4 regions of the Ensifer sp. ENS06 genome follow, and region 3 is predicted to be linked to each of the others. Evidence: predicted binding sites of a transcription regulator. Region 3 holds the regulator's gene; each other region holds the start of a gene.
What was found. The regulator LexA, encoded in region 3, represses DNA repair genes until DNA is damaged. The targets are predictions, from matches to a motif close to TGTTCNNNNTGTGTTCNG.
Positions count from the first base shown of each region.

Region 1: IB279_RS12595 (ATP-dependent helicase) is a predicted target of LexA. The motif match lies at 2,266-2,283, and genes of this name have one in related genera.
Region 2: IB279_RS01430 (YifB family Mg chelatase-like AAA ATPase) is a predicted target of LexA. The motif match lies at 5,282-5,299, and genes of this name have one in related genera.
Region 4: IB279_RS06940 (DNA polymerase IV) is a predicted target of LexA. The motif match lies at 4,884-4,901, and genes of this name have one in related genera.

Region 1 covers NZ_JACVBC010000002.1:687,018-694,561, forward strand. Annotated here, with positions in the region: gene IB279_RS12575 (cyclase family protein) at 1-158, shown strand, start outside; gene IB279_RS12580 (EthD family reductase) at 357-671, opposite strand; gene IB279_RS12585 (hypothetical protein) at 1,016-1,660, shown strand; gene IB279_RS12590 (carboxymuconolactone decarboxylase family protein) at 1,785-2,192, shown strand; gene IB279_RS12595 (ATP-dependent helicase) at 2,326-4,791, shown strand; gene IB279_RS12600 (adenylate/guanylate cyclase domain-containing protein) at 4,947-6,197, shown strand; gene IB279_RS12605 (GNAT family N-acetyltransferase) at 6,217-6,678, opposite strand; gene IB279_RS12610 (cysteine hydrolase family protein) at 6,722-7,357, opposite strand; gene IB279_RS12615 (phosphoribosyltransferase) at 7,527-7,544, opposite strand, start outside.
Region 2 covers NZ_JACVBC010000001.1:271,064-278,607, reverse strand. Annotated here, with positions in the region: gene IB279_RS01455 (DMT family transporter) at 1-720, shown strand, start outside; gene IB279_RS01450 (NIPSNAP family protein) at 717-1,022, shown strand; gene IB279_RS01445 (LysE family translocator) at 1,062-1,694, opposite strand; gene IB279_RS01440 (LysE family translocator) at 1,869-2,486, shown strand; gene cysK (cysteine synthase A) at 2,623-3,591, shown strand; gene IB279_RS01430 (YifB family Mg chelatase-like AAA ATPase) at 3,658-5,190, opposite strand; gene gshB (glutathione synthase) at 5,407-6,354, opposite strand; gene IB279_RS01420 (endonuclease) at 6,502-7,491, opposite strand; gene IB279_RS01415 (sn-glycerol-3-phosphate import ATP-binding protein UgpC) at 7,488-7,544, opposite strand, start outside.
Region 3 covers NZ_JACVBC010000001.1:1,779,816-1,787,359, forward strand. Annotated here, with positions in the region: gene IB279_RS08830 (cyclopropane-fatty-acyl-phospholipid synthase family protein) at 1-835, opposite strand, end outside; gene IB279_RS08835 (deoxyribodipyrimidine photo-lyase) at 921-2,384, opposite strand; tRNA gene IB279_RS08840 (tRNA-Asn) at 2,483-2,557, opposite strand; gene IB279_RS08845 (hypothetical protein) at 2,717-3,010, shown strand; gene IB279_RS08850 (thermonuclease family protein) at 3,232-3,966, shown strand; tRNA gene IB279_RS08855 (tRNA-Cys) at 4,119-4,192, shown strand; gene IB279_RS08860 (hypothetical protein) at 4,393-4,734, shown strand; gene lexA (transcriptional repressor LexA) at 4,823-5,545, opposite strand; gene IB279_RS08870 (hypothetical protein) at 5,782-6,078, opposite strand; gene IB279_RS08875 (hypothetical protein) at 6,402-7,034, shown strand; gene IB279_RS08880 (hypothetical protein) at 7,152-7,544, shown strand, end outside.
Region 4 covers NZ_JACVBC010000001.1:1,407,765-1,415,308, reverse strand. Annotated here, with positions in the region: gene IB279_RS06970 (MFS transporter) at 1-1,070, shown strand, start outside; gene rpmG (50S ribosomal protein L33) at 1,164-1,331, shown strand; gene IB279_RS06960 (PleD family two-component system response regulator) at 1,911-3,278, opposite strand; gene IB279_RS06955 (response regulator) at 3,296-3,667, opposite strand; gene IB279_RS06950 (DUF3572 domain-containing protein) at 3,824-4,093, shown strand; gene IB279_RS06945 (hypothetical protein) at 4,096-4,737, shown strand; gene IB279_RS06940 (DNA polymerase IV) at 4,905-6,197, shown strand; gene IB279_RS06935 (L,D-transpeptidase family protein) at 6,337-7,544, shown strand, end outside.

The sequences.
Region 1 (7,544 bases), on a different contig from region 3:
TCGCCACGCATTATGCCTGGCTGCCGGAGGGTCGCTGGGGGCTGGAGGCAGCAGCCAATCTCGACAAGCTGCCGGTCAAGGGCGCAACTCTCATCCTCGGCGCGCCGAAGCACCGCGGCGGCACCGGCGGCCCGGCCCGCGTCTTCGCGCTGGCCTAGGTCCCCGGCCTATTGAGCACAGCCAGGTTTTGGCTGAAGCGAGCCTGACGAGAGCAAGGTCGTTTTCGCTTCGACGGCAACCACATGTCCCCGACCGTCAACCGGTTCCGCACCGGCTGCGTCACCATGGATCATGGTGCGCCAACACGACGCCGATTGCGGAAAGGTCAACGGCTACGCCTGACGCGCCAAAGCACCCTACCCTCCAACGACTTCACTGATCTGCACGATGGGCGCGATGTCCGTATAGTTGGCGACGTCCGCGGCAATCTCGGCGCGGTGGGGACCTAACGCCTCCTGGAATGTCTCGAGGCTCGGCGAGTAGACGTGGCACGCCGCGACGAACTCCGGCGCGCTTCCAGGCTCGCGACCCGCAAGGCCCTTATCGATCTCGTAGCGCAGGCAGGCATCGCCGAGCCGTTCCTGGATCAGTGGCATGTGGCGGGTGCGGTAGTAGTCGTGATCGAACTTCGAGCCGCCATCGGCCGGATAGTAGACGCTCATCTTGATCATGGTGGGGCTCCTGCCTGAACGCCGCTCCGAGCGTTCGAAGCTTCTTCTAGGTCACCGACCTGTAGAGCACAACCAGGTTTTGGCTGAAGCGAGTTTGACGAAAGCAAGGTCGTTTTCGCTGTGCTTGTCGAAGCCGGTGACGACGGCACGGAAGTGCCTGAGTGCTGACGAAGCGTTCGACGAGGTTGCGATAGCGACAGAGGAAGGTGCTGAACGACGGGCATCGTTTGTGGACGGCAACATGCCGCGGGGTTGATCGAGCGCGGCAAAGGAAGGCGCTTGTTTGCGGGCAAAAGTCTTCGGGAGTATCTTGGGCAGCGGTACGGACAATGGCGGGGGTCGTCATGGGGCCGCATGCATTTTGCCTGACATTCGCGCTCGTCTCCATGGGCCTGCTTCTTGCGGGGTGTCAGACCGTGACTGTCCAGGCGGACGACAAGACCGGCCCGACCACGAAACTCGAGATCACCGGCATCCTGGATGACCATGGCAATCCCGACCCGGTCTTCAACGACAGCAGCTGCTGCAACCGCCGCCGAAGTGTTCCCGACCTGGCGCCGCTCACCATCGCGGCTTCGGCCGAAGACCCCGAGAGCGGTGTGCGCGACATTGCCGTCTGGATCTGGGCCATCAAGCGGTGCCGCTACGACGACAGCACGGCAGATTTTCAGATCACGCAATCGACCGTGGCCGCTGCAGGCACGGCTTCGGGCACATACCCACCCGGCAGTTCCGCGCCGCTCAGCCGCAGCTCTACGGCAACCGTTCGCATGGCCGACACGCCCTATGGCGCCTGCAACCCCAAGACCGTCACTGACGCCAGTGGCCAGACGCGCGTGGTTGCCGCGCAGCCGACGGGCTTTTGCGGCCGCAGGGTCTTCATCGTCACGCAGAACGGCAACGCCTATCAGGGCTCGAGCAAGGGCGTGCTGTTTACGACCGGACCATTCGGCTCGAACAATCAGCCGTGCAACGAAATCCCCAACTGAACGCATCGGCGACGGCTTCCCCAAAACGCAGCGCTGGCAATCGCCGCGACGTCGGCTATCGTCACCGCTTCAGGCGACCGGCCGGCCCGCACACAACCGCCGAGAACAACAGCGAAGGAGCCCCATGAGCACCGTATCCCCGCCTCAGAACCCGGAATCCGATCCGCGTGTCAAAGCCGTGTTCGACGACATTCGCACCACCCGCAAATCCGACTTCATCAACAATATGTGGCTTTGGCTCGCCTTCGATCCGGAGCTCCTGGAACAGACCTGGCGCGACGTGAAGGCGGTGATGGCAACGCCCTCGGCGCTCGATCCGCTGGTCAAGGAAATGCTCTATATCGCCGTCTCCGTCACCAATGGCTGCGGCTACTGCGCCCATTCCCATACGGCGGCGGCAAGGGCGAAAGGCATGACCGACGCCGAGCATGCGGACCTGCTCAGGGTGATCTCGCTTGCCGCCCGCACCAACCAGTTGGCGACGGCGCTGCAGGTGCCTGTGGATGCCGCCTTCGACAAGACAAAAGAATAGACCGCGCGACCAAGAATAAGCGGTCTCGAAATCGCCTGTCTTTCCACAGGCTTGGTGCGGCTGGCGCAGAAAACGGAATAAAAGAAGAACATCCTTTCTGGCCTTTCCCCACCGAATCACTACATTGAGCCGCATGATGAGTGGTTTCGACGATATTCCCTTCTTCGACGAGGAGCCGGCGCCGCGCAAGCAGCAGCCCGCCCCCGCAGGTATTCCGGCAACGGGAGGCATCGCCGCGCGCGCCATGGCGGCGCGCGATCGCGCCCAGCCGCGCCCGGACTATCTCTCCGGCCTCAACCCGGAACAGTCCGAAGCGGTCGAGACGCTCGATGGCCCCGTGCTCGTGCTTGCCGGCGCCGGCACCGGCAAGACCCGGGTGCTGACGACCCGAATCGCCCATATCCTTTCGACCAACCGCGCCTTTCCCTCGCAGATCCTGGCGGTGACCTTCACCAACAAGGCGGCGCGCGAGATGAAGGAGCGCATCGGCGTGCTCGTCGGCCATGCGGTCGAAGGCATGCCCTGGCTCGGCACCTTCCATTCGATCGGCGTCAAGCTGCTGCGCCGCCACGCCGAGCTCGTCGGCCTGCGTTCCGATTTCACCATTCTCGACACAGATGACGTGGTGCGGCTGATCAAGCAGCTCATCCAGGCCGAAGGCATCGATGACAAGCGCTGGCCGGCCAAGCAGTTTGCCGGCATGATCGACGGCTGGAAGAACAAGGGCCTCGATCCCGCCCAGATCCCCGAGGGAGACGCCCGCGCCTTTGCCAACGGCAAGGGCCGCGAACTCTATGCTGCCTACCAGAACCGGCTGTTGACGCTGAACGCCTGCGACTTCGGCGATCTTCTTTTGCACCCGATCCGCATCTTCCGCATGCATGCGGATGTGCTGAAGGACTATCACGACAAGTTCCGCTACATTCTCGTCGACGAGTACCAGGACACCAACACGGCGCAGTACATGTGGCTGCGGCTGCTTGCCCAGCGCCCCAAGGGCGTACCGCAGAACGTCTGCTGCGTGGGCGACGACGACCAGTCGATCTATGGCTGGCGCGGCGCAGAAGTGGACAATATCCTGCGTTTCGAAAAGGATTTCCCGGGCGCCAAGGTGATCAAGCTTGAGCGCAACTACCGCTCGACCGAGCACATTCTGGGCGCTGCCGGTCACCTGATCGCCCACAACGAGGGCCGCCTCGGCAAGACGCTTTTCACCGACCGCACCGATCCGGATGATGAGAAGGTGCAGGTGCACGCCGCCTGGGATTCCGAAGAGGAAGCCCGCGCCGTCGGCGAAGAGATCGAGCAGTTGCAGCGCAAGAGCCACAAGCTCAACGACATGGCGATCCTTGTGCGCGCCTCGTTCCAGATGCGCGAATTCGAAGACCGCTTCGTCACGCTCGGCCTCAACTACCGCGTCATCGGCGGCCCGCGCTTCTACGAGCGCCTCGAAATCCGCGATGCCATGGCCTATTTCCGCCTCGTCTGCCAGCCGGCAGACGATCTGGCCTTCGAGCGCATCGTCAACACGCCGAAGCGCGGCCTTGGCGACACCACCGTGCGCACGCTGCACGACTATGCCCGCGCCCGCGACATCCCGATGCTGGCGGCTGCCTCCGAGATCATCGAGACCGACGAGCTGAAGCCGAAGGCGCGCAAGGCACTGTTCGACGTCGTCACCGATTTCCGCCGCTGGCAGAGCCTGCTTGAAACCACCGTGCACACCGAGCTTGCCGAGCAGATCCTCGACGAGAGCGGCTATACGGCCATGTGGCAGAACGACAAGACGGCGGAAGCCCCCGGACGGCTGGAAAACCTGAAGGAACTCATCCGCTCGATGGAAGCCTTCGAGAGCCTGCGCGGCTTCCTCGAACACGTCGCTCTCGTCATGGATGCCGAGCAGAACGAGAACCTCGATGCCGTCTCGATCATGACGCTGCACTCGGCCAAGGGCCTGGAGTTCGATACCGTCTTCCTGCCCGGCTGGGAGGAAGGCCTGTTCCCGCACCAGCGCGCGCTTGATGAGGGCGGCCGCTCCGGCCTTGAGGAAGAACGGCGCCTCGCCTATGTCGGCATCACCCGCGCCAAGCATCGCTGCCACATCTGGTTCGTCTCCAACCGCCGCATCCACGGCCTCTGGCAGTCGACCATGCCGTCACGCTTCCTCGAGGAGCTGCCGCTCGCCCATGTGGACGTGGCCGAGAATGAACAATCCTATGGCGGCTATGGTCGCGGCGGCTACGGCCAGTCGCGCTTCGACAAGGCTGATCCCTTCCAGAACAACTACTCCACGCCCGGCTGGAAGCGCGCCCAGCAGCACCGCTCCGACGCCACCCGCGACAACTGGGGCACCCGCTCCGGCCACGCGGTCGAGCGCATCGGCTACGGCGAAAGCGGCCCGCGCGGCCGCACGATCGACGGCGAGCTGGTGGCGAAATCGACGGCCACCGAACCCTCGCGTTTCTCGGTCGGCGACCGCGTCTTCCACATGAAGTTCGGCAACGGCAACATCGCCGCCATCGAGGGCAACAAGCTCACCATCGACTTCGACCGCGCCGGCCAGAAGCGGGTGCTGGATGGGTTTGTGGAGAAGGCGTGAGGAGGTCGAAGCCCTCCTCACGTGCACTCCCTATGGACTGCACAACCATCGATCTCATGGCGCCAACCGGCGAAGTGCAATAATATTGCGGGCACAATTCTCGCGTTTGAACGAAACCATGTACCGATCTCCCTCGACGCAAAGTGGGTGGAGACATGTCCTGGACGAGCGCTGTTCGCAGCCTGCTGGAGCTGGGCGCCGCAAATGCTGCGGAGGGTGACCGTGAAGGCATCCTCGTCGCGAATGTCGCGGCCTGTGTGATCGTCGTCACCACCACGAGCTTTGCCCTCATCTACGCACTCTATGGCGAGCCGAGCCTCATTCCCCTCGTCTATGCCAATCTCGCGCTAGCCGTCGCGGCAGCCATGACTCCGCTTTTTCATCGCTTCGGCCGCGTCGCGTCAGGGCTTTGGGAATTCGGTATCTGTGTGGTGGTCCTCGTCTGGATCGCCTCCTATGTCGGCCGGGACTCCGGCGTCCTGCTGACGCTGCTCGGCGTGACGCCGGTCGCCTTCGCGATCCTCGGGTTTCAAAACATCGCACTGGTGACGGTCCTCAGCGCCATGGCTGCGATCACGGTCATCGCCGCATCCATCGCGTTTCCTCAGGCGCGGTCGGGTGTCTATGACGACACCCGTTTCCTGCAACTCCTCCATTCGTCGTCGATCATCACGCTTACGCTCATGTGCTTCGCAACGATCTACTATGCCTTCCACCTGGCGAGAGAGGCGCAGGGGCGGCTCGCCCGCCTGATGACGTCGATCATGCCGGACGAGATCGTGGCGCGCCTGCTGCGGAACGAGCGTGAAACGATCATCGACGAATTCGAGCATGCGACTGTTGTCCTGATCGACATCGTCCAGTTCGTGGCCCTGTCAAACAGCCTGGGGCCGGAACGGACGGTCAACCTGCTCAACGAGCTCTTCAGCGAGTTCGATCGCCTGGCCGCAGCAACCGGTGTCGAAAAGATCAAGACCATCGGCGATGCCTATCTTGCGGTGGCGGGCGTGCCCGCCCGGCACCCCACGCCCGAGAAGGCGGCGGCAGTGTTCGGCTTCGGCGCCATCGCCGCGGCCCGCGAGATCGGCGAACGCCATGGCGTCGTCCTCAAGCTGCGCGCTGGCATGGCCTCGGGATCGGTAACGGCTGGCGTGCTTGGGCGAGCGAAATACGCCTATGATATCTGGGGTGCACCCGTGAACCTTGCCGCGCGCCTGGAAGCGATCGGCAAGCCCGACTGCATCACCACCACCGCAGAAATCAGGCAGCGACTAGGCGAGTCTTTCCTGTTCATTTGCTCCGGCCGCGAGGACGTCAAGGGCTTCGGCCCGACTGAGATCTGGACCTCGCGGATGCTGGATCCCGATGCATGTGCCCCTGGCATCCGCGCACACACGGCGAAGTGAGCAGCCGAAAGGAGAGCCCTCAGACCGCCTTGCGATAAACGAGAAACCCCGACTTCTCCGCCACCTTGTCGTAAAGCGTCATCGCCGTCTCATTGGTCTCGTGCGTCATCCAGTAGACGCGTGGCGCGCCGACGGCACGTGCCGCCTCATAGACGCCCTCAATCAACGCTCGTCCGACGCCCTTGCCGCGGGCTTCCGCATTGGTGAAGAGGTCCTGTAGGTAGCAGTTCGGCTGGATCATCGTCGTGCTGCGGTGGAAGAGGTAGTGCGTAAGCCCGATCAGCCGCCCTTCGCTCTCCGCCACCAGCGCATGCACCGGCTCGTAGGCGTCGAAAAAGCGCGACCAGGTCATGGCGGTGATCGCCGGGTCCAGCGCGGTTTCGCCGGAGCGGCCGTAGAAGGCGTTGTAGCCGTCCCAGAGCGGCAGCCATTGTTCGTAGTCGGTCCGGGCTATCGGGCGGATGTGAAGCTTGTCGGTCATTTGTCGGTCCTGTGATCGATTGGATGGAGCGGCACTGCGGCCCCTAGCGTTTGGTCATCGCAGCGGTGATTGCCTGAACGTCGGTCATGATCGCATCGCCCATGAAGGCGATGTTTTCCATCGCGCGCTCACCGGCCTCGTGATGCCCTGCCCCGCAGGCGTCACGCACGACGACGGGCACCAGGCCGAGATCGGTCGCATGGCGCACGGTCGGGTCGATGCCGATTTCCGTGGCGATGCCGCAGATGGCGAAGGAAGTAAGCCCGAGGTCGCGCAGGATCATGGCGAGCGGCGTGCCCTCGAAGGCGGAAAACGTGATCTTGTCGAGGATCGCCTCGTCGTCACGGGGCGCAAGTTCTGGCACCAGCTCGAAGCCCGGCGTGCCGCGCAGAAACCAGGGGCGCACCGCATCCGGATCGTCTGTCCGCTGCCAGGCCATCGCCTGGCGTAGCTGGAAGGCGCCCATCAGCGGCCTCGGCATCGACAGATGCCGGAGAAAGATCACCGGAAACCCGCCGGCCCGCGCAGCGTCCAGCACCTTCAGCACCTTGGAAAGCACCGCCGGGCCGTTCTTGACCTGATTGGTAATCCCCACCTGCATGTCGTAGACGATGAGCGCCATCCGCTCCGGCCGGCAGAAATCCTCAAGCGTCTTTCCGATTTCCAGTTTCGCGGCCATGACATCTCCTCCGGGCGCCTCCTCCGGCGCCCTCTCCCGGCAACATCGCGCGCCGGGAATGTGGCGCGGGAGAAGGAGGCTTGCAAGACGGTTTCGGCCGCCTCGCGCAACTATTCGGATGCCTGGCGGAAATCGCGGCAACCGGAGCCCGGCTTGCCCGGAACATGGATCAATCGCGCTCGTTGCG
Region 2 (7,544 bases), 1.5 Mb from region 3:
ATGCTGCTGCTTTCGGTCATCGGCGGCATCGCGATCGTGGTCAACTGGCTGCTGCTCTTCGCCGCCTATTCCCACGCATCGATCTCGATCGCGACGATGGTCTACAACACCCAGCCCTTCATGCTCTTGGGCCTCGGCGCCGTGTTCCTCGGCGAAAAGATCACCGTCACCAAGATCTTCTGGCTCCTGGTGTCGTTTGCCGGCATGCTCGCGATCATTTCGGCCAAGCCTGGCCAAGGCTTCGCGCCTGAAGATTATCTGATCGGCGTGGCCCTTTCGATCGGCGCTGCCTTCTTCTACGCAATCGCGGCGATTGCGACCAAGCTGCTCAAGGGCACGCCGCCGCATCTGATCGCACTGATCCAGGTGATCACCGGCACCGTGATGCTGGCACCGATGGCGCTTGCCGCACCCGCCCCGTCAGGTGCAACGCAATGGTCGATCGTCCTGACCCTCGGCGTCATCCACACCGGGCTGATGTATGTGCTGCTCTACGGCGCGATCCAGCGGCTGCCGACGCACATGACCGGGGCGCTTTCCTTCATCTATCCGATTGCCGCCATTGTGGTGGACCGCCTCGCCTTCGGGCACCAGTTGCAGCCGATCCAGATCGCCGGCTCCGTCGCGATCCTCGTTGCCGCCGCCGGCATGACTCTCGGCTGGAAACTTCGCCTTCCCTCTTCTATCAGGAAGCGAGAACGCGAAGGGAGAACCGCATGATCACCTGCTACCTGAAATACATTATCGACCCTTACAAGGCGGCCGAGTTCGAACATTACGCCAAGCTCTGGATCCCGCTCGTCAATCGGCTGGGCGGCACGCATCACGGCTACTTCCTGCCGCATGAAGGGGCGAACAACATCGCCCTGGCGCTCTTCAGCTTTCCGACCCTTGCCGACTATGAAAACTACCGCCGGGAAATGGCCGCGGATCCGGAATGCCAGGACGCCTTCGCCTATGCCGAGAAGACGCGCTGCATCCTCAGCTACGAGCGCAGCTTCATGCGGCCGGTTTTCGAGTAAGCCAGCTCCGGAGTTGAGGGCGGCATCGGCAAGCGCGCGTTAGCGCCGCGCTTCCGAAGCCATGCTCAGCGCGAAGCCGAAGAGCGCCGTCCCCATCGCCCAGCGCTGCACCACCATGAACAACGGCCGCCCGGCAAGAAAAGCGGCGATGCCGCTGGCGGCGAGCGCAATCATGGCGTTGACGGTGACGCTGGTCGCGATCTGGATCGAGCCGAAGACCAGCGACTGGCCGAGCACGTTGCCGAGCTCCGGCCGGATGAACTGCGGCAGCAACGAGAGATAGAGCACCGCTACCTTGGGATTGAGCAGGCTGGTCAGGAAGCCCATGACGAACAGCTTCTTCGGCCCATCCTTCGGCAGGCTCTTGACCTGAAAGGGCGAGCGTCCACCGGGCCTGACCGCCTGCCAGGCGAGATAGAGAAGGTAGGCTGCACCGGCGATGCGAAGCGCATCATAGGCGAGAGGCACGGCCAGAAGCAGCGCTGTGATACCGAATGCCGCCGAGACCATATAGACGACGAAGCCGAGCGCCACGCCGCCGAGCGAAATCAAGCCGGCGCCCGGCCCCTGGCTGATCGAGCGCGAGATCAGGTAGATCATGTTCGGGCCTGGCGTCAGCACCATGCCAAGGGCCAGGAGGGCAAAGCCGATCATATCCTTCAACTCGGGCATGGAGAGGCGCCTTTCGCTCGTTTTCGCCAAGCTCTACGCATTTCGCACCAGCGGACAACGCCAGACTTGTCACCCGGTCAATTTCTTCAGCGGACGCCCGCCGGTCGCAGTTCGGTGATTTCCTTTTTCAGTCGCTTGAGGTAGAAATCGGCATCATCTTCGGAAGGACGTTCCATGACGCTCGCGGCCCTCATCGCCTATAGCGGCGCGCTCTTCATCGCTGCGGCCATTCCAGGCCCCGGCGTGACGGCGCTGGTTGCGCGCGCGCTCGGCTCCGGTTTCCGCGAGACCTTCTTCATGGGCCTCGGCATCGCGCTCGGCGACATGATCTATCTAACCGCGGTCATCCTCGGGCTGGCGCTGATTGCCCAGACCTTCACCACAGCCTTCCTGGTGGTGAAGTTTGCCGGCGTCCTCTACCTCGGCTACATCGCGTGGAAGCTGTGGAGCGCAGGGCTGCTGCCGGAGGACATCAAGGCGAAGCCGTCGACGAGTGCGGCCATGTCCTTTCTGTCCGGCCTGCTGATCACGCTCGGCAATCCGAAGACGATGCTGTTTTACGTGGCGCTCGTGCCGACGCTGATCGACATTCGGGCGATCGGACCCGGCGACTACGGCCTGCTCCTGACCGCCACCTTTCTGGTGCTCTTGAGCGTTCTCGTGCCCTATATGCTGCTCGCCTCGCGTGCGCGTCTGCTGCTCAAGCAACCGAAGGCCCTGAAAGCGCTGAACCGAGTTGCGGCCAGCGTGCTTGCCGGCACGGCTGCCTATATCGCCGTTCGCGCCAGCTGAAAAAACTTTTCCCGAACAACGACTTCGCCAGTGGTTTTTCCTTCGGCGGATCGCTGCGCGGTGTTTGTCGTTCTGGAATTGCGCGATCATTGTTCCTATTCTCGTAGCTCGACAATTTACGCCAAGGGAGAAACCCATGTCCGACACACGCAAGCCCGGCCGCGGCCGCGTCTACTCCTCGATCACGGAAACGATCGGCGACACGCCCATCGTGCGGCTGGACAAGCTTGCCAAGGAAAAGGGCGTCAAGGCGAACCTGCTCGCCAAGCTCGAATTCTTCAACCCGATCGCCTCGGTCAAGGACCGTATCGGTGTGGCGATGATCGAGAGCCTGGAAGCGCAGGGCAAGATTACGCCCGGCCGCACGACGCTGGTGGAGCCGACCTCCGGCAATACCGGCATCGCGCTCGCCTTCGTCGCGGCCGCCAAGGGCTACAAGCTGATCCTGACGATGCCGGAGACCATGTCGGTCGAGCGGCGCAAGATGCTGGCGCTGCTCGGCGCCGAGCTGGTGCTGACCGAGGGCGCCAAGGGCATGAAGGGCGCGATCGCCAAGGCGCAGGAACTGGTCGAGACACTGCCGGACGCCATCATCCCACAGCAGTTCGAAAACCCGGCCAACCCGGAAATTCACCGCAAGACGACGGCCGAAGAAATCTGGAACGACACGGACGGCGCTGTCGACATTTTCGTCTCCGGCATCGGCACCGGCGGCACGATTACCGGCGCCGGCCAGGTGCTGAAGGCGCGCAAGCCTTCGATCAAGGTAATCGCCGTCGAGCCGGAGGAATCTCCGGTTCTGTCCGGTGGCAATCCCGGGCCGCACAAGATCCAGGGCATCGGCGCAGGCTTTGCGCCGGCGATCCTCGACACCACGGTCTATGACGAGATCGTCACGGTCAACAGCGCGGAAGCGATCGAGGCCGCCCGCCTTGTCGCCAAGCTCGAAGGCGTGCCGGTCGGCATCTCCGCCGGTGCCGCTCTAACCGCGGCAATCGAGGTCGGCCAGCGCGAGGAAAATGCCGGCAAGACCATCGTCGTCATCATCCCGTCCTTTGCCGAACGCTACCTCTCGACGGTGCTGTTCGATGGCCTGGGCGGCTGATCAGGCCGACTTCAGTTCCAATCGGAAAGGGCGCCCGTGGCGCCCTTTTTTTTTCAAGGCACGCCGCTATGCGGCGACGGGCAAGCGTTCCCCGGCGATCCGATAGGAAATCGCCTCGGCGAGATGGATGCGACCGACGGTTACTGCGCCATCGAGATCGGCAAGCGTGCGGGCGACCTTCAGCACACGATGGTAGCCGCGGGCGGAAAATTTCATCTTTTCGGCGGCGTCCCGGAGAAGCTGCAGGCCGGCCGCATCGGGTGCTGCGATCTTCTCGATCATCGAGGTTGACGCGCGGGCATTGCTTGTCAGCTCTGGATGTCCGAGGGCGGCGAAACGATCGATCTGCAGCGCCCGGGCACGGGCGACGCGACGAGCAACGACCTCGCTGCTTTCGGCTGCGGCCGGCTTCAGGAGATCGGCGGCGCTGACGGCCGGCACGTCGATGCGGATATCGATGCGGTCCATCAGCGGACCGGAGATGCGTGCCTGATAGTCGGACATGCAGCGCGGTCCACGGGCGCAGCTGCGGCCGGGTTCGCCGGCCATGCCGCAGCGACAGGGGTTCATGGCCGCGACAAGCTGGATCGCGGCGGGATAGCTGACGCGGTGGTTGGCGCGGGCGATGATGCATTCGGCGGTTTCAAGCGGCTGGCGCAGCGCGTCGAGCACCTGCGGCGAGAATTCCGGAAACTCGTCGAGAAACAGTACGCCGTTGTGCGCAAGCGACGCCTCGCCGGGCTTGGCACGCAAGCCGCCACCAACCATGGCGGCCATCGTCGCGGAATGATGCGGCGTGCGGAACGGCCGCCGGTCCGAGAGCTTGCCGCCCGGAAGCTGCCCGGCGATCGAATGGATCATCGACACTTCGAGGAGCTCGGCCGGATTGAGCGGCGGCAGGATCGACGGCAGGCGGGCAGCGAGCATCGACTTGCCCGAGCCGGGCGGGCCGACCATCAGCAGATTGTGGTTGCCGGCGGCCGCCACTTCGAGCGCCCGCTTGGCGCTTTCCTGACCCTTGATATCGGCGAGATCGGGCAGGTTAGATGCGCCTGAGCGGATCGCGGCCTCGGGTCGCGAAAGCACCTGCGTACCGCGGAAATGGTTGGCGATTGCGATCAGGCTGCGGGGCGCCAGAATGTCGATCTCGGCCCCGGCCCAGGCCGCCTCGGGTCCGCTTTCGGCCGGGCAGATCAGCCCCTTGCCGAGCGCATTGGCGCCGATCGCGGCGGGAAGCGCGCCGGCAACGGCAGCAATGGTGCCATCGAGATTGAGCTCCCCGATCACCACATAAGGCGCCAACGCATCGCCGGGAATGGCGCCGAGGGCTGCCATCAGGCCGAGTGCGATCGCCAGGTCGAAGTGGCTGCCTTCCTTGGGAAGGTCAGCGGGCGCAAGATTGACGGTCACGCGCTTGGCCGGCAGCGCCAGACCTGAAGCATGAAGGGCGGCCTGCACCCGCTCGCGGCTTTCGGCGACGGCCTTGTCCGGCAGGCCGACGATCTGCATGCCGACCTTGCCCGGCGCGACCATCACCTGCACATCGACAGGCAGACCCTCGATTCCCTGAAATGCAACCGTGCTGACGCGCGCGACCATGCTTGCCCCCTCGCCCAGGCAGCCCAGTCATCGGGCGCCACAACCGCCCAGGGTTGCAGGCAGAAGCCTTGCACGGATCGCGCACAAAAACAAGAACAATAACGGAACATTTGAGGAGGCGCGGGCCTGTACCCGGGACGTTTCGGCAAACGGCCGCGGGCGTAAGCCCGCGGCATGCGCCATCGACCCGAGATGGATCCTAGGCCGAGATCTTGATCAGGCGCGCTTGCGCTCGATCGCATCCCAGAGCAGGCTCGCGACATCGGCGCCGCCGAACTTCTTCACTTCGCGGATGCCGGTCGGCGACGTCACGTTGATCTCGGTCATGTAGTCGCCGATAACGTCGATGCCGACGAAGAGGAAGCCGCGCTCCATCAGCGCAGGCGCGATGCGGGCGCAGATTTCCTTCTCACGCGCCGTCAGTTCGGTCGGCTCAGGCCGGCCGCCAGCATGCATGTTGGAGCGGGCGTCGTGGTCTGCCGGAACGCGGTTGATGGCGCCGACCGGCTCGCCGTCGACGAGCAGGATGCGCTTGTCGCCCTTGCGCACCGCCGGCAGGTATTCCTGGGCGATGAAGGGCTCGCGGAACATCTGGCCGAACATTTCGAGCAGAGAGGACATGTTGCGGTCGTCGCGGGTCGAGTGGAACACGCCGGCGCCGCCGTTGCCGTAGAGCGGCTTCAGGATGATGTCGCCCATTTCCTGGCGGAAGCTGGAGATCTCAGCGGGGTCGCGGGTGATCAGCGTCTTCGGCATCAGGTCGGCGAATTCGGTGACGAAGATCTTCTCCGGCGAATTGCGCACCCAGGCGGGATCATTGACGACGAGCGTCTTCGGATGCAGGCGCTCCAAAAGGTGCGTCGAGGTAATGTAGGCCATGTCGAAGGGCGGGTCCTGGCGCAGCAGGATGACGTCCATGGTCGAAAGATCCACGCGCTCGGCTTCGCCAAGCGTGAAGTGGTCGCCCTTGACGTCGCGCAGCGTCATCGGCTGCACGCTCGCATAGACCTTGCCGTCGCGCAGCGACAGCTTTTCCGGCGTATAGTGGAAGAGGCGATAGCCGCGCGACTGTGCCTCGAGGCTCATGGCGAAGGTGGAGTCACCCGCAATGTTGATGCCCGACACATGGTCCATCTGGACCCCGACATTGACGATTTTCGCCATCTACCCATTCCCTCATGGATCACGCTTAGCGTGATCGATTTCAAACCGCCGGAGCGAATGAGGACGGGAAAACCGCTGCCCTCTGCCGCACTGGCAAAGCCCTCGACATGTAGAATGCGGGCGGGCCTTAGGCAAGGAGAGGCGAGCCTATTCGAAGCCTTCGATCACGCAGGTGATGAGATCGTGATCCGAAAGCGGTCGGCCGGTTTCGTCAAGCGAAGGAATGATCGTGGTCTCGCCGATCTTCAGCCCGCGCGACAGGAACCAGTCGAGCTTCATCGCCCGCTCTGGCCAGCGGGTGATCAGGCTCGGCCGCGTGGTCATCACGTCGAGCGGCCCGCCATGGCGGGTAAAGCCTCTGATGGCGCTCATGGCAAACAGCCCTTCGGCCTCGAAATCGCCGCCGGCATGGTTGCCGGTGTTGAGATCGCCACCGATCATCACCGGCAGGCCGGGGAAAGTCTCGTCGAGCGCATCGATCAATTCCTTGACCTGGCGCTCTCGGTAGACGGCAGTCGTCGCACTCTCGAGATGGGTGGAGACGGCGACGAAGGGTCCGGCTTCCGTCTCGATGACGGCGCCGATCGCACAGCGCTCGCCAAGGCGCGGCTGCTCGCCATCGGTGAACCAGAGGCGTTCGCCCCATAGGCGCAACATGAAGGGCCGGGAGAACGGCACCGCAGCCATCACCGCATTGCCATGGAACCCCTTGGCGTTGAATTCGTCCTCGCAGAATTCGCGCTCCGTATCGGAGCCGAGCCCCATCTCGATGAACTCGATGCCATACGCATAGTGCATGCCGAGTGTTTCGGCGACTTCGGCGGTCGGGTGACGCTGGCCGGTGCGGGCCATGCCGTTGTCCATCTCTGAAAGGAGGACGACCGGCGCGTTTGTCGCGGCGAGATGGGCGGCGCTTTCGGCCGGAAACAGGCAGCGCTCCAGGTTCCAGGCAGCAACGGTGAACGGGAAGGCGAGCGGCGTATCGGAGGCCGGTGTGCCGCCGACCTCGACGCTGTTCATCTCCGGCCGTGCGGCCATGGCTGCGTCATGGGCGGCAATGGTGCGCACGATCTCGGCAAAGCTGGCGCGGGTTTCAAGCGAAGGAACGGCAAGCTGCTCGACGGTCTTGGAGATCACGATGCGGTCTCCAGGCGTGGCGCTGCAACCGGCGCTTCATTGGCAAACGACGT
Region 3 (7,544 bases):
CGAACATCTCGATCGAGACAATGCGGTCATAGGTACCCTTTTCTTCACGATAGTCCTGGAACTTCAATTCGACCCGGTCGGCAAGGCCCGCACGCTGCATGCGTTCGCGTGCGAAGGCCAGTTGCTCGCGGCTGATCGTCAGCCCGGTGACCTTGCAGCCGATTTCCGTTGCCGCAAATTCGGCAAAGCCGCCCCAGCCGCAGCCGATCTCAAGCACATGATCGCCGGTGCGCAGGTTCGTCGCTTCCGCGAGCGCGCGGTATTTGGCTTTCTGCGCTGAGCGAAGATCATTGGCGCCCGTTGCATAAAGCGCAGACGAATAGGTCATGCTCGGATCCAGCCATTCGCTGTAGAAGGCGTTGCCGAGGTCGTAATGGGCCGAGATGTTGCGGCGCGCGCCGGAGTGGGTGTTGGCATTGCGCCAGTGCAGGAACTTGTCGAAAAGGCGCAGGAGCCCGCGCGCACGGTTCGGAAAATTCCTGCCGATTTCGGCGTTGACGAGGAACAGTTCGAGAAAGGCGCCGACATCGGGGCTGTCCCAGTCGCCGTCGATGTAGCTTTCCGCAGCCCCGATGGTGCCGCCCGAGATAGCACGCTGCGGCAGGTTCCAGTTGTTGAGGTTGAGGATGGCGCTGGGGCCGGCCCTGGCGCCTTTGATCACGAGCCTGCGGCCGTCTGGCGTGGCGAGCATCAACGTTCCCACTTGAAGGTGCACCAGGGCGCCAAGCACCATGCGCGCCTTGAGCGGAAAATCCCGCACGGCCGTCGCCAGATTTTCGGAAGATAGCTCCAGCGCACCGGCATATGCAGCAAAATCGGCTTCCAGGTTACGCATACACCACCCCCTCAGCTGTTGCATCCGTAACGTGAGCCTAGCCGCAATCGGGCGAGACGCCAACTGAGGAATTCTACCGGAGGCTCTACGTCTCCTCGGAAACTCCCGGTGCGCTTGTGATCTGCCGGAAGGCTGCCAGTGCCCGATCGCGGGCGAGGGCATGGTCGATGATCGGATTCGGGTAGGTTGTGCCGAGTTCGATGCCGGCTTCGGCAAGGGCCGTGGCGGGCGCTGCAAAGGGGCGATGGACATAGCGCGGGTGGAGGCGCTCCAGCTCTGGCACGAAGCGCTTCACATAGAGACCGTCGGGATCGAATTTCTCCCCTTGCAGGACCGGGTTGAAGATGCGGAAGAACGGTGCGGCGTCCGCGCCCGATCCGGCGACCCATTGCCAGCTTGCGGCATTGTTGGCCGGATCCGCGTCGACCAGCGTGTCACGGAACCAGGCTTCTCCCTTGCGCCAGTCGACGAGCAGGTCCTTGATGAGAAAGGAGGCGACAATCATGCGAACGCGATTGTGCATGTAGCCGTGACGCCATAGCTGGCGCATGCCGGCATCGACGATCGGATATCCGGTGAGTCCGCTGGTCCATCGAGTAAAATCGTCCTCGTCGTTCAGCCAGTGGAAGCGGTCGAATCGACGGTCGAGGTTGCGGCGGCCAAGCTCAGGATAATGAAACAGCAGATGATAGGAGAATTCGCGCCAGGCGAGTTCCTTGCGGAAGGTGGCCGCCCCTTCGCCGCTATCGGCCTGGGGCCCAGCTGCCGCATGCCAGGCCTGCGCCGGCGAAATTTCGCCAAAGGCGAGATGAGGCGAGAGCAGGGATGTGCCATCCGCGTCGGGAATGTCGCGGCAGCGTTTGTAGGCGTCGAGCTTCTCATCGACGAATTCCTCGAGACGGGTGGCCGCACCGTCTTCGCCCGGCGTCCAGACCTCGCTGAATGTCGCCGCCCAGTCCGGTTTCGTCGGCAGCAGCGACCAGTCGTCAAGGCGTTCCGATCGCGGCCATGCTCCCGGGGCTGCGATATGGTGCGGCCGGTCGATCGGCGGTGCCAGCTCGTTTTTTAGTTCGAGCGCGCGCCAGAACGGCGTGAACACGCGGTAGGGGCCGCCCGTCGTTGTCAGCAGCCGCATGGGCTCATGCAGCAATTGTCCTGCAAAGCTCTCCGCGATGATTCCCCGCTCGGCCAGCGCCTTCTTGAGCGCGGTATCCGTGGCGATGCCGTTCGGGTCGTAGCGCCGGTTCCAGTAGATGCGCTCCGTACCGCTTGCGCGCGCAATCTCGACAATCACGTCAAGCGGCGCGCCTGATCGAAGAACGAGGCGAGAAGCGTGCCGCGCGAGACTTGCGCCCAAGGCCTCGAGCGAATGGTGCAGCCACCACGCCTGCGCCGCCCCGAGCGGACCGTTGCCGCTGTCGGCGGGTTCGCGAATATAGAGGGGAATGACGGCTGCCTCGCCGGCGGCAGCCGAGAGGGCGCGATTGTCGGCCAGGCGGAGATCCTTGCGGAACCAGACGATGATGGGCGGCGCCGCGGCCTTTGTCATGAAGAACCATCGGGAGGTTGGGGATTGATCACCTGGAGAACATAGGTGCAAAATGAAAAAGAGCCATTCGCATCGCTGCAAATGGCTCTTTTAGAAAGTGGCTCCCCGGGCCGGATTCGAACCGGCGACCTGTCGATTAACAGTCGAATGCTCTACCGCTGAGCTACCAGGGATCATCCGCGCCGCTGTTGTGCTGTGCGCTTCAGAAGTGAGGCTGCTAATACGCATGCTTTTCTGATTTGCCAAGCGCTTTTTTAAAAAAAAATGACAAGTTCCGTTGCGAGGCTGTGGAGAAGTCCCCAATTGTGGGAAAACACGCCGGATAGGGAATGATGAATAAAAACAGGAAGCAGACGCATTTTGGCATTGATCCGCAAACACGACAGATCGTGCTGGGCAAATGGCGTATCGCGCTGCCCGACTCTCCGCTGCTGCGCATCCTGCTGGGTTCGCTGCTGGTGTTCTGCGGTTTTCTCGGTTTCCTGCCCGTGCTGGGCTTCTGGATGATACCGTTGGGCCTGATCGTGCTTTCCCACGACATTCCCTCGGTTCGCCGCCGCCGTCGTCGTCTGGCCGTTTGGTGGGCGCGCTGGCGCGGGAAGGCCAACTCCTCGAACGGCTCCTGAGCCGGACGCCGATTTAACGATCTTGTTGTCGAGGCAGGGCGGTCGGCAGTTTTCGGTTCCTCGCGGCCGTCACGTACCAATTCCGAATCTCTCAACAAGGGCCGTGGCCGCGCAGGCGAATGACCGGTTCCTCGCGGTCTTCCCCTCTGTTGGGGTGCTTTCGAAAACTTTTCGGCAACCCATCAAACGCATAATGCGGTCTCGAATCAGGATGGGGACCGATGGCCAAAGCCACTACGAAACGTCGACGCCGCAGTTCGGGCCGAAGCACCAGCAAACAGGGCGGCATGGCGCCGTGGTATCTGGCCGCAGCGCTCACCCTTGGCGGCGTCATGGCCTACGACCATCGCGCCGAGTTGCGGGACTGGCCGGTGGTTTCGGATGTCATGGCCTTTGCATCGCGATCGGAAACGAAGCCGAAGCCTCAGCGCGCGGTTCCTGAAGCGCAGGAGCGCGTTGCGCAGCTGGCGGATAGGCACAAACCAAATCCGAAGCCCAACCCAGCGACGAAGGTTGTCCTGGCCGCCCCGGTGCCGTCGGTGAATGTCGGCGTCACGCCGCCAACCCCTCTCGTGCGGCCGAATGAAGAGGTGAAGACGGCATCCATCCGTACCGATCAGTTCTATTTTTGCGGCATTCGCAACGACAACTGCGTGATCGATGGCGCGACCTTCGTCTTCCATGGCGAGACGATCCGCGTCGCCGATGTCGATGCACCGCGAATCCGCCAGGCAAGCTGCGACAAGGAGCGTTCGCGCGGCTTCTACGCCAAGCAGCGCCTGCGCGAATTGCTGAATGCAGGCGACTTCAGGCTGATCTCGGCGGGAGGGCGATCAGATGCCAAGGCCGGCGAGAAACTGCGCCTGGTCACACGCGGTGACCAATCTCTTGGACGTGTACTCGTTTCCGAGGGGCTCGTGCGGCCGTGGGAAGGGCGCCCGACGCCCTGGTGCTGAGATCACCTGGGAGACGATCGGCGGACATCGTCGATCGTTCTGTGGAAAGTATCCGTCCTGCAATTCGACGGCGCGTTTTTCAGAAAATGCCTCTTGCGGTTTTTCTGCAATCATTCTAAATCCGCGCCAACGCTTGGTTATCCGAGCTGTGAGGCCTCGTGGCGGAGTGGTGACGCAGAGGACTGCAAATCCTTGTACCCCGGTTCAATTCCGGGCGAGGCCTCCAAAAATCTCACCTCGTGAAGTTTGGTTTGACGTTCTGCCTTAGGGCAGCGCGGTAATATTCGCGACCCCACGTCCGCGCAAGCCACGTCTCCTATGCCTCCGTCGGATCTTATCGCTTCGGTGAATTCGGTAGAGGGGGAACGATGACTCCGCTGAGATCAACCGCATCGGTAGCGTCCGTCAACATTAAGAACGGAGGCAATGGCATCAATGAAAAAGAGACTGATCCTGACGGCGTTGGCGTGTTTTGCTGCGACCGCTATTGAGGCGCGCGCGGACGACCTGGTTTTCCAGCTGAAGAACAACACCGGCGCGGTACTGACGAATTTCTATACGTCGCCGGTCGGCGTCAATGAATGGGAAGACGATGTTTTCGGTCGGCAGGTCCTGAACCCCGGCGAGAGCATGGAGATCACGATTGCCGACGGGCGGGACGTCTGCAAATACGACATGCGATTCGAATTCGAGGAAGGCTCGGCCCTCGATACGACCGAGGACACGCAGGATCTCTGCGAACTCGGCGAATACACGATCCACGAATAAGCGATCTGGATTTCAGGTCGCCTTAAATGGAAAGAGCCTCGCCACTTTCAGTGGCGAGGCTCTTTTGATTCGGCGTTCTGCCTGGAATTCAATGGTAGCGGCGGATCAGCCCGACGAGCTTGCCCTGGATCTTCACGCGATCTGGTCCGAAAATGCGCGTCTCGTAGGCGGGGTTGGCCGCTTCGAGCGCAATCGACGCGCCCTTGCGACGGAAGCGCTTCAGCGTCGCTTCCTCGTCGTCCACGAGCGCCACGATGATGTCGCCGGGATTGGCCGAGTTGCCGTTGCGGATGATCACCGTGTCGCCATCGAAGATGCCGGCCTCGATCATCGAATCGCCCTTTACTTCGAGGGCGTAATGCTCGCCGCTGCCGATCATGTCGAGCGGAACGGTAATGTCATGGGTGTTGTTCTGGATCGCCGAGATCGGCACGCCGGCAGCGATGCGCCCCATCACCGGGACGGAAACAGACGTGCTTTCGGCGACCGGCGCCGGCTTCGGCGTGGCAGGAGCGGCGGCCGGCGGCTTTCCGAGGCTGCCCTCGATCACGCTCGGCGAGAAGCCTCTGCGCGGCTGTTGCTGGCCGGCGGCGTAGGCTTCCGGAAGCTTGATGACTTCGAGCGCGCGCGCCCGGTTCGGCAACCGGCGAATGAACCCGCGTTCTTCGAGCGCCGTGATCAAACGGTGAATGCCGGACTTCGACGCCAGGTCGAGCGCATCCTTCATTTCATCGAAAGACGGCGGTACGCCCGACTCCTTCATGCGTTCGTGGATGAACAGAAGCAATTCCTGTTGCTTGCGGGTCAGCATGGCACGTCGCTCCAGAGGCGTGAAACAAATCAAGAACAGACACTATCTGTTCCATATGTGTTCCGCAAGTGCCTAAAATTCCGTGAATTCAGGCAACTGGCTGCTTCTGTGGGGGTCGATTGGTCACTTTTGCGGGAGCGGGGCGGTTTTCGGCGACGGTTGCGTCCCAAAACAGCGCCGGGCAGGCCGGTCGCGCGCGTGATTCGAACGAATCGCGGCTCTCTTCGCGGAGAGACTTAAGTCGCTTGCGAGGCCGAGCAGGCGTCTTCGAACTCCTTCACCGTCTCGGCGCTGTTGTCTTCCGGAAGCACTGCGTCGGCCGCATCGGTCGCAACGGGCGTATCGCCGTCATAAACGAAGGACTGGATGTAGAACGCGAGCGCGCCCTTCCAAACATTGCGTCCATCGATCTGATGGCACGGCACGGCCCGTTCGAAATCGGTCTGGAGTTCATCCACCGTCGCGGCACTGAGCTTGACGTCAGGCATATTGGGCGATGCGACTATCGAAGCGAGAAGCAGGGCGGCAAGCACGGTGATCGTCCACTTGATGAAGGGGTGGGACTACGGGTTGGTAAACGATGTGAACCGCGCTTTCGTTCCGAAGTCCAGCAAGCATGGCGATCACTCTGCCATGTTCAACAGCTCTTTGCCCGCAGGCTGTGGCTGATTTGCGCCAGCCGCTCCATCTCAACCTCGTCTCGGCCGTTCTTCATGGACCGGCGCGGAGAATGCATCGGAGCTGCCAGCTTTCGCATCGGGCCTGGGGCGCGCAAAAATCCCTGCGGGGAAGGGCCTTCACCGTCTCGACAGGCCTCTAAAAAAAGATAACTTTGCGTGGAAAGTGGGGTGGTTGCATGCATAGATTGTCGTTGGTGGTGCTCGGCCTGTTGCTCACGGCTGGAGCGGCGTCTGCCGAAGAAGGGCGTTCGAATATCTGGAAACGGATCAACGCCTGGACGGTGGGATCCGATCCTTCCCTGGGAGGCTCGTGTTACGCGGCGACGAGCTATGACGCCGGCGCTATCCTTCGTATCGGCTTTTATCCGCGGGGATCGACGAACCTGGCGTTTCTTTCGATCGGCAATGCCGAATGGAAATCCATCGAGCCGCAGCGGGAATACGATGTTGCCTTGCAGCTCGACCGTGGTCGTCAGTGGCCGGCCGTTGCGTTCGGTGTTGATCTGACCGGCGCCAAGGCCCTTGTCGTCAACTTTTCCAACACCGACTTCTTTACCGAATTCGTTCGCAAGAACACCTTGGCGCTGGCCTTCGAGGGGCGCGTCGTCGCGAGCCTCAGCCTGCGTGATTCGATGAAGGCGGTAAGCGAGATGTTCAAGTGCCAGGAGGCGGTGAGCGCCTTGATCCCGAATGGCGGTCAGGGAGCGGCGAACGATCCCTTTGCGGGCGCCGGCGGCAATGCGCCGAACAACGATCCCTTTGCCGGCGGCGGCCAGACCAAGTCATCGAAAGATCCTTTCGCCATGTGATGGGCAGTCCGCTTGCCGCGGAGAGGTGAATATTCCTAAAATATTGCCTGGTATCGGCTAGGCACCCTCGACAGCGATGCGGGGACCTATCAAAATGCGGGCAAACGGGGGTTTTGCATGCGTAGATTGCTGGTCGGATTGGTAAGCTGTCTGATCGCCGCGGGATCGGCCGCGGCTGAGGAGTCCGAAATCATCAAGTGGAAGGATGTCGACGGCTGGACCGTTGCTTCCGACACCTCGATGGAGGGCTCCTGCTTCATCTCGTCGGTATTCGACGGCGGGGTCACCTTGCGCCTTGGGTTCTATCCCAAGGGCTCCGAGTCGCCGCTCTATATGAGCTTCGCCAGCGACGACTGGAGGTCGCTCGAGGTCGGCAAAGAGTACGACCTGACCTTCCGCTTCGACAAGACCGATCCCTGGAGCGCTTCGGCGACCGCTGCCGGTGATGCGAGCGAAAAGTTTCTGTTCGTGAACGTCACCGACGCCGAGTTCCTGACGGGCTTCGTGCGC
Region 4 (7,544 bases), 370 kb from region 3:
CGCTGCTATCCATCATCATGGAGAAGCGCGGAATTTCCTCGACCCTCATCGGCTTGAATTCCGCCATGGCGGGCCTGGCATCGATGGTGGCTGCCCCCTTCACGACGAAGTTCGCCCACCGGCATGGCGTAGCGCCAACGATGCTATGGGCCGTGCTGATCGCGGCCACCAGCGCGCTCGGCTTCTATTACATCACCAATTTCTGGCTCTGGTTCCCGCTCCGAATCGTTTTCCACGGAGCGATCACCGTCCTCTTCATTCTTTCCGAGTTCTGGATCAACGCGACGGCCCCGCCGAGCAAGCGCGGTTTCGTGCTGGGGATCTACGGCACATTCCTGTCGCTTGGGTTCCTGACCGGCCCGCTGCTGTTTTCGATCCTCGGCAGCGAAGGCCTCCTGCCCTTCCTCGTCGGCGCCGGCGTCATCCTCCTGGCATCCGTGCCGATTTTCCTCGCACGCGACGAAAGCCCCGTCATCGACGAGAAGCCCGAGCGGCATTTCCTGCGCTACGTCTTCCTCGTGCCCACGGCAACGGCTGCCGTCTTCATATTCGGCGCGGTCGAATCAGGCGGTCTCTCGCTGTTCCTCATCTTCGGGACGCGGTCCGGTTTCAGCGAATCGCAGGCAGCGCTTCTGCTAACGGTCATGGGGGTCGGCAATTTCATCTTCCAGATCCCGGTCGGCATGCTCTCCGACAGGGTCAAAGACCGGCGCACACTGCTCTCTGCGATGACGCTGATCGGTCTTATCGGCGCGCTGTTCCTGCCGCTGTTGGTCGAGAGCTGGTTCCTGATGGCAATTGTGCTGTTGTTCTGGGGCGGCTGTGTCTCCGGCCTCTACACGGTCGGCCTCAGCCACCTGGGCTCACGGCTTCAGGGCGCGGATCTCGCCGCCGCCAACGCGGCCTTCGTGTTTTCCTACGCCGTCGGTACCGTCGCTGGACCGCAGGCGATCGGCGCGGCAATGGACGCCACCGGCAACAACGGTTTTGCCTGGGCGATCGCCGGCTTTTTCGGTCTCTATGTCGCGCTTTCGGTGGTCAGGATCGTTTTGAAACCAAAACGGTCTTGACTTTTCGGCCGCGATTTGTAGTTTCGCGCCAACCTTGCCCGTGGCCCGCAACCGGTTGTCCACGGCTTTCATTGTTACAAAGGCAGGACGACCATGGCAAAAGCCACCACCATCAAGATCAAGCTGCTTTCGACAGCCGACACGGGTTTCTTCTACGTCACGACCAAGAACAGCCGTACGATGACGGAAAAGATGACGAAGACCAAGTACGACCCGGTCGTCAAGAAGCACGTCGAATTCAAGGAAACCAAGATCAAGTAAGATCGCCGGTTTTCGGGAATTGAAGGGCGCCGACCGCAAGGTCAGGCGCCCTTTCCTTTTTAGGCCAATGCCTTGAGCATCTAGCGTAGGCGCTGAGTGAAACGGGTTCCACGCCAGGGGGAGGAAACGGCTCGCCCGCCCCTGCTATACCCCCAGAATCAAAACGCCGCCCCGAAGGCGGGACGGCGTGTCGGAAAGGGGGTCGGCTGGCCTCTGACTGCGGCACGAGGATTCCGCGGACGCCAAAAGCCAACCGACCGACCCCACGACCCAGGAGATGCGGCGGACCTGAGCATCATGGGGTAACGAATATCGCAGAAGGCTGGATGCCCCCTCTTTCATGAGCATCACCTGAAAATAAAAAAAAATCAACGAATTCTTAATGCGCGGAGCGGTGCCGCTCGGCGCATGGTTAATTCTGTATCAGACCTGGACAGGCACACTGCATGATCTCTGCTGCCACCCAAACTCCCCGGTAGCAACAGGTGACGCGAGAATACAACTTTGAATGCAGGCCGCAAGAGGCGGGCAAAGAAATTCCCTGGGGTGCTTTGAGGCCAGAAACGCAGGAGGCGCGGCTCAGGCGGCGGCTGCCACCACCCGATTTCGGCCTTCGTGCTTGGCCTGATAGAGCGCCGTATCGGCGCGCTTCAGCAGCGCTTCGGCCGTGTCGCTGCCGGGCCTGAGCGTGGCAATCCCCATGGACGCGGTGACCTTCAGGGGGCCGTCCGCCTGCGGGATCGCAAATGGCAGGCTTTCGATGATCGTGCGCAGACGCTCGGCGACACCGGCCGCCATTTCGGCTGACGTATCCGGCATCACCAAGATGAACTCTTCACCGCCGAACCGGCAGGCAAGGTCGGCACCCCGCACCGTCGTGCGGATGCGATTGGCGAATTCCCGCAAGACTTCGTCGCCAACGTCATGGCCGTAGGTGTCGTTAACCTGCTTGAAGCGGTCGATATCGGTCATGCAGATGGACAGCGGCCGACCGCGCGCAGCAGCCCGATCCATCAGCAGTTTCAGGTGCGTGTCGAAATAGCGCCGGTTATGCAGCCCGGTGAGGCCGTCGGTGACGGCAAGCTCGATGGTTTGCTGCACGCTCGACCGCAGCCTGTCATTGCAGTGCTTGCGCCGGATCTGGGTCATCGACCGGGCAATCAGTTCATTGGGATCGACCGGCCGCATCAGATAGTCCGTCACGCCCAGATCGAGCGCGCGGACGACCAACTCATCGCTGCCCTGCTCGGCGATCAGCAGGATAGGGATGAAACGGGTGCGCTCCAGCGAGCGCAACTGCGAGCAGAGCCGCAGCGGATCGTAGTCGTCGAAATTCGCATTGACGATAACGAGGTCGAAATTGTTCTCCGCCGCCTCGAACAATGCCGCCTGCGGATCGGAGATGACCGAGACCTCGGCAATCGGCTTGAGGGCGCGCTGCAGCCGCTCCTGCGACGAGCCGCGGCCATCGACGAGCAGGACGTTGCCGGGCTCGTCAGGCCGGTCCGCCCGGCCAACATCTTCAAGCCCGATCGTCTGCGCCGTCTGGGCCCGCAGGCGCAGCTCATCGCTGACGTTCTTCAGCCGCACCAGGCTCTTCACCCGCGACATCAGCTGCAGATCGTTGACGGGCTTCGTCAGGAAATCGTCGGCGCCGGCCTTCAGACCTCGCACGCGATCAGAAGGCTGGTCAAGCGCGGTGACCATGACAACCGGGATATGTGCCGTCTTCGGGTTCGCCTTCAGCCGTTCGCAGACTTCGAAACCATCGAGACCGGGCATCATGATATCGAGCAGCACCAGGTCGATGGGCGTCTTTTCGCAGAGCGCCAGGGCGGCATAACCGTCACTGGCCGTCAGCACGTCGAAGTACTCGGCAAGCAACCGGGCTTCGAGCAGCTTCACATTGGCCGGAACGTCATCGACAACAAGAATACGCGCAGTCATATCAATTTTCCCGCCGCTCAGGCATCGCCCAGGTAGGTTTTGATCGTCTCAATGAACTTCGGTACGGAGATCGGCTTGGAGACATAGGCTTCGCACCCGCCCTGGCGGATCCGCTCCTCATCGCCCTTCATCGCAAAGGCGGTCACGGCGATGACCGGGATGACGTGTAGCTCATCGTCTTCCTTCAACCACTTCGTCACTTCCAGACCGGAAACCTCCGGCAGCTGAATGTCCATGAGAATGAGATCGGGCCGATGCTTGCGCGCGAGCTCGAGCGCCTCCATGCCGTTGCGAGTCTGGATCGTCGCATAGCCGGAGGCCTCAATCAGGTCGCGGAAGAGCTTCATGTTCAGCTCGTTGTCCTCAACAATCATCACCTGTTTGGGCATGTCGATCCCTTGCTGTCCATCGTCACCTTGCAAGTCTCCTCAGGACAATTAACGTGCGGAGCCGACGACTCGACCCATTTCCTCAACGTCAGAGATAGGCCTATTTGGTTGAAAAATAGGTAACTCCGCACGTAAAAACCATACGGGGACAAACCATTGAAGAGCGCCGACGAAATCGCCATCGACATTCTCTCCTGGCTTGCCGGCGAGCCTGAGCTTCTGTCCCGCTTTCTGGCGCTGACCGGCACGGACCCAACGGCGTTGCGCAACGCGATTGCCGAACCCGGCTTCATGGGCGGGCTCGTCGCCTTTCTGATGGACCATGAGCCGACCCTGATGGCATTCTGCACGGCGACCGGTACGGCGCCTGAAGACGTCGTGCGCGCCCATATGGCACTTTCCGGCCACGCAGGCTTCGAGGATTGAGGGTGGCAAACGCGCCGACAGCTCACAGCATAACGCTTGGAAACCGCCCGCTGATCGTCAGCGACATCGACGATGTCGTGCTTGAATTCATCAATCCGTTCAAAGCGTTCCTTGGGAGCTGCGGCCATGTCCTCCTGCCCCGATCGTTTCGCCTGACCGGCAACATCATCACCCACGCGGACGAGCAGCCGGTGACGGAGCCAGAGGTCAAGATCCTGCTCGACACCTTCTACGGCTCGCAGGATCGTTGGCAAACGCCCGCCGCCAAGGTCGTCGAGACCCTGGCCGCATTGTCGGAGGAAGCCGATATCGTCTTTCTGACTGCGATGCCGCCGCAGCACGCCGCGGTTCGTCGCGCTCTTCTTGACCGGCTCGGCCTGCCCTATCCGCTGCTTGCGTCCGAAGAGCCGAAGGGGCCGATCGTCCAAAAACTTCACGGCAGCCGCACCGTCCCCCTCGTCTTCATCGACGACATGCTTCGCAACCTGCGATCGGTGAAAGATCACGCGCCGACCTGCCTGCCGATAAACCTCATGGCGGACTCGGAGTTCAAGGCGCTCGCGCCGAAGCTCGACGCCGACATCCGCGCCGTCGCAGACTGGCCGGAGGCAGCCGGAGCCATTCGCGCGCACTTCCGCGGCTAGCCCGGATCGGCTGCCCGTCGGCGCAAATTCAGCCGCGCCGGCGCTGCGCAAGACGCGCCGGGTGATCCTTTTCAACGGCGACAATTGCATTGTGATTTCCAATCTCGCCTCCTTGAGACTCGCTAGAGTAGAGCTTAAGGTCGCAATGTTCAATATTTGTTCCCGATATGCCCGACAGCGCTGCTCACTCTCCAGGCTTCTGCCGCGACTGCCTCAAGGAACAGGCGGCGTCGGTGCGACGCTGTCTTGCCTGCGGCAGCCCGCGCATTCTGCGGCATGCGGAGCTCTATGACCTGACGCTGGCGCACATCGACTGCGACGCCTTCTATGCCTCGATCGAGAAGCGCGACAACCCGGAGCTTGCCGACAAGCCGGTGATCATCGGCGGCGGCAAGCGCGGTGTGGTCTCCACCGCCTGCTACGTCGCCCGCATTCACGGCGTGCGCTCGGCCATGCCGATGTTCAAGGCGCTGGAAGCCTGCCCCCAGGCCATCGTCATCAAGCCCAATATGGAGAAATACGCCCGCGTCAGCCGCGAGGTGCGCACGCTGATGCAGGAACTGACCCCGCTGGTGCAGCCGCTGTCGATCGACGAGGCCTTCCTCGAACTCAGCGGCACGGAGCGGCTGCATCACGATCCACCGGCACGCACGCTTGCGCGGCTCGCCCGCCGGATCGAGCAGGAAGTCGGCATCACCGTCTCGGTCGGCCTCTCCTATTGCAAGTTTCTCGCCAAGGTGGCGTCCGACCTGCAAAAGCCGCGCGGCTTTTCCGTCATCGGCCAAGCCGAGGCGCTGGAGTTCCTGCGCGAGAAGCCGGTGACCCTGATCTGGGGCGTCGGCAAGGCCTTTGCCGCCACGCTGGAGCGTGACGGCGTGCGCACGATCGGGCAATTGCAGACCATGGAGGAAGGCGACCTGATGCGGCGCTATGGCACCATGGGGCAGCGGCTCTTTCGCCTATCGCGCGGGCTCGACGAGAGAGCGGTCGAAATCGACGGCGAAGCCAAGAGCGTTTCCGCAGAGACGACGTTCAACGACGATATCGCGCGCTATGACGACCTGGTCACGCATCTGCGGCGCCTCAGCGAGCAAGTGGCCCACCGGCTGCGAAAGTCGGAACTCGCCGGCCAGACGGTGGTTCTCAAGCTCAAAACCGCCGACTTCAAGATCCGCACCCGCAATCGGCGCCTGGATAGCCCTACCCGCCTTGCCGACCGCATTTTCCGCATCGGCCTGCAGCTTCTCGAAAAAGAGGCGGACGGAACGAAGTATCGGCTGATCGGCATCGGCGTCAGCGATCTCTCCGCCCCGGATCTCGCCGATCCGCCCGATCTCGTCGATCCCGCGGCCACCAGGCGCGCTGCGGCCGAGGACGCGATCAACAAGCTGCGCGACAAATTCGGCAAGGCGAGCGTCGAAACCGGCTACACTTTCGGCACCAGAAAACGCGATCCGTGAGACCGCAAGCGTGCTTGCCCGAGCAGGCACGCTTCGCAAAGCGATCACGCAACCTTGATCGACAGCCCACACAGCAGGATGAATTCCTTAAAGATTGAAGGCTAGGCTTGTTCGCCAAGTCACGTGTTGGGTTGAGTGTATGGTATCGCGTTTCGCTCTCACCGCCAGCGTCGTCGCACTGCTTTTGTCGCCGGCTACCGGCTTTGCAGGCAGTCGCGGGCCGCTGCAGATCATCGTCTCGAAAGATCAGCAATCGCTCGTCGTCTATGACGGCGACGCTGTCATTGCGACATCACCGGTCTCGACCGGCAAGGCGGGCCACACGACGCCATCGGGCATCTTTTCGATCCTGGAAAAGCGGCGTCATCACAAGTCGAACATCTATTCGAACGCGCCGATGCCGTTCATGCAGCGGCTCACCTGGTCGGGCATTGCTCTGCATGGCTCCAACCATGTGCCGGACTATCCGGCGTCCCATGGCTGCGTGCGGTTGCCGAGTGAATTTGCTGCCTCGCTCTACAAGTTGACCGAGCGCGGCGTGCACGTGCTGATCTCCGACCGGCAGATAACGCCCTTGGAGGTCAAGAGCGCCCTACTCTTCCGCCCGGCCCCGATCGATCTCCAGCCGCCGCTTTCCGACGTGCCGCTCAGACCGGCGATCAGCCAGGCCGGCGATGCGCCGGTGGAAGTGGCGATGCGGGAGCCGCCCGGCGGCGCCAATTCGATGCGATCCACCGAGGAGCCGATCCGTATCCTGATCACCCGCAGCGATACCCGCGACACCATGCGCGAGGTTCAGACGTCCCTGGATTTCCTCGGCTACGCGCCGGGCGCGATCGACGGCCATGCCGGGCCGGCGACGATTGCGGCCCTGCGTGCCTTCCAGGCAAGCGAAGGCATCGACGGCGACGGCAAGCTGACACCGGACCTGACCGACAGGCTCCTGCGCAAGGCCGGACGTACGCCGCCGCAAAACGGCAAGATCCTCGTGCGGCAAGGGTTCGAGCCGCTCTTTGAAGCCGGGCTTACGATCGACAAGCCGGAAGAGGCGCTCGGAACGCATTTCCTCCAGTTCCGGCACAATGAAGAAGAAGGTGCCGAAGGCAAATGGTTCGGCGTCTCGCTCGAGAACCACCTGCCCGCCTCGACGAAGAAGCGACTCGGCATCTCCACGGAGGCCGATCCCTTCGCCTATAACGGCATCCAACGCACGCTGGCGCGCGTGACGATCTCCGACGATGTGCGCAAGCGCGTGGAAGCGTTGCTCGCCGAGGGCTCATCGCTCTCGATTGCCGATGTGGAAAGCGGGTTGGAGACCGGTCAGGGCACCGACTTCATCACCGTTAC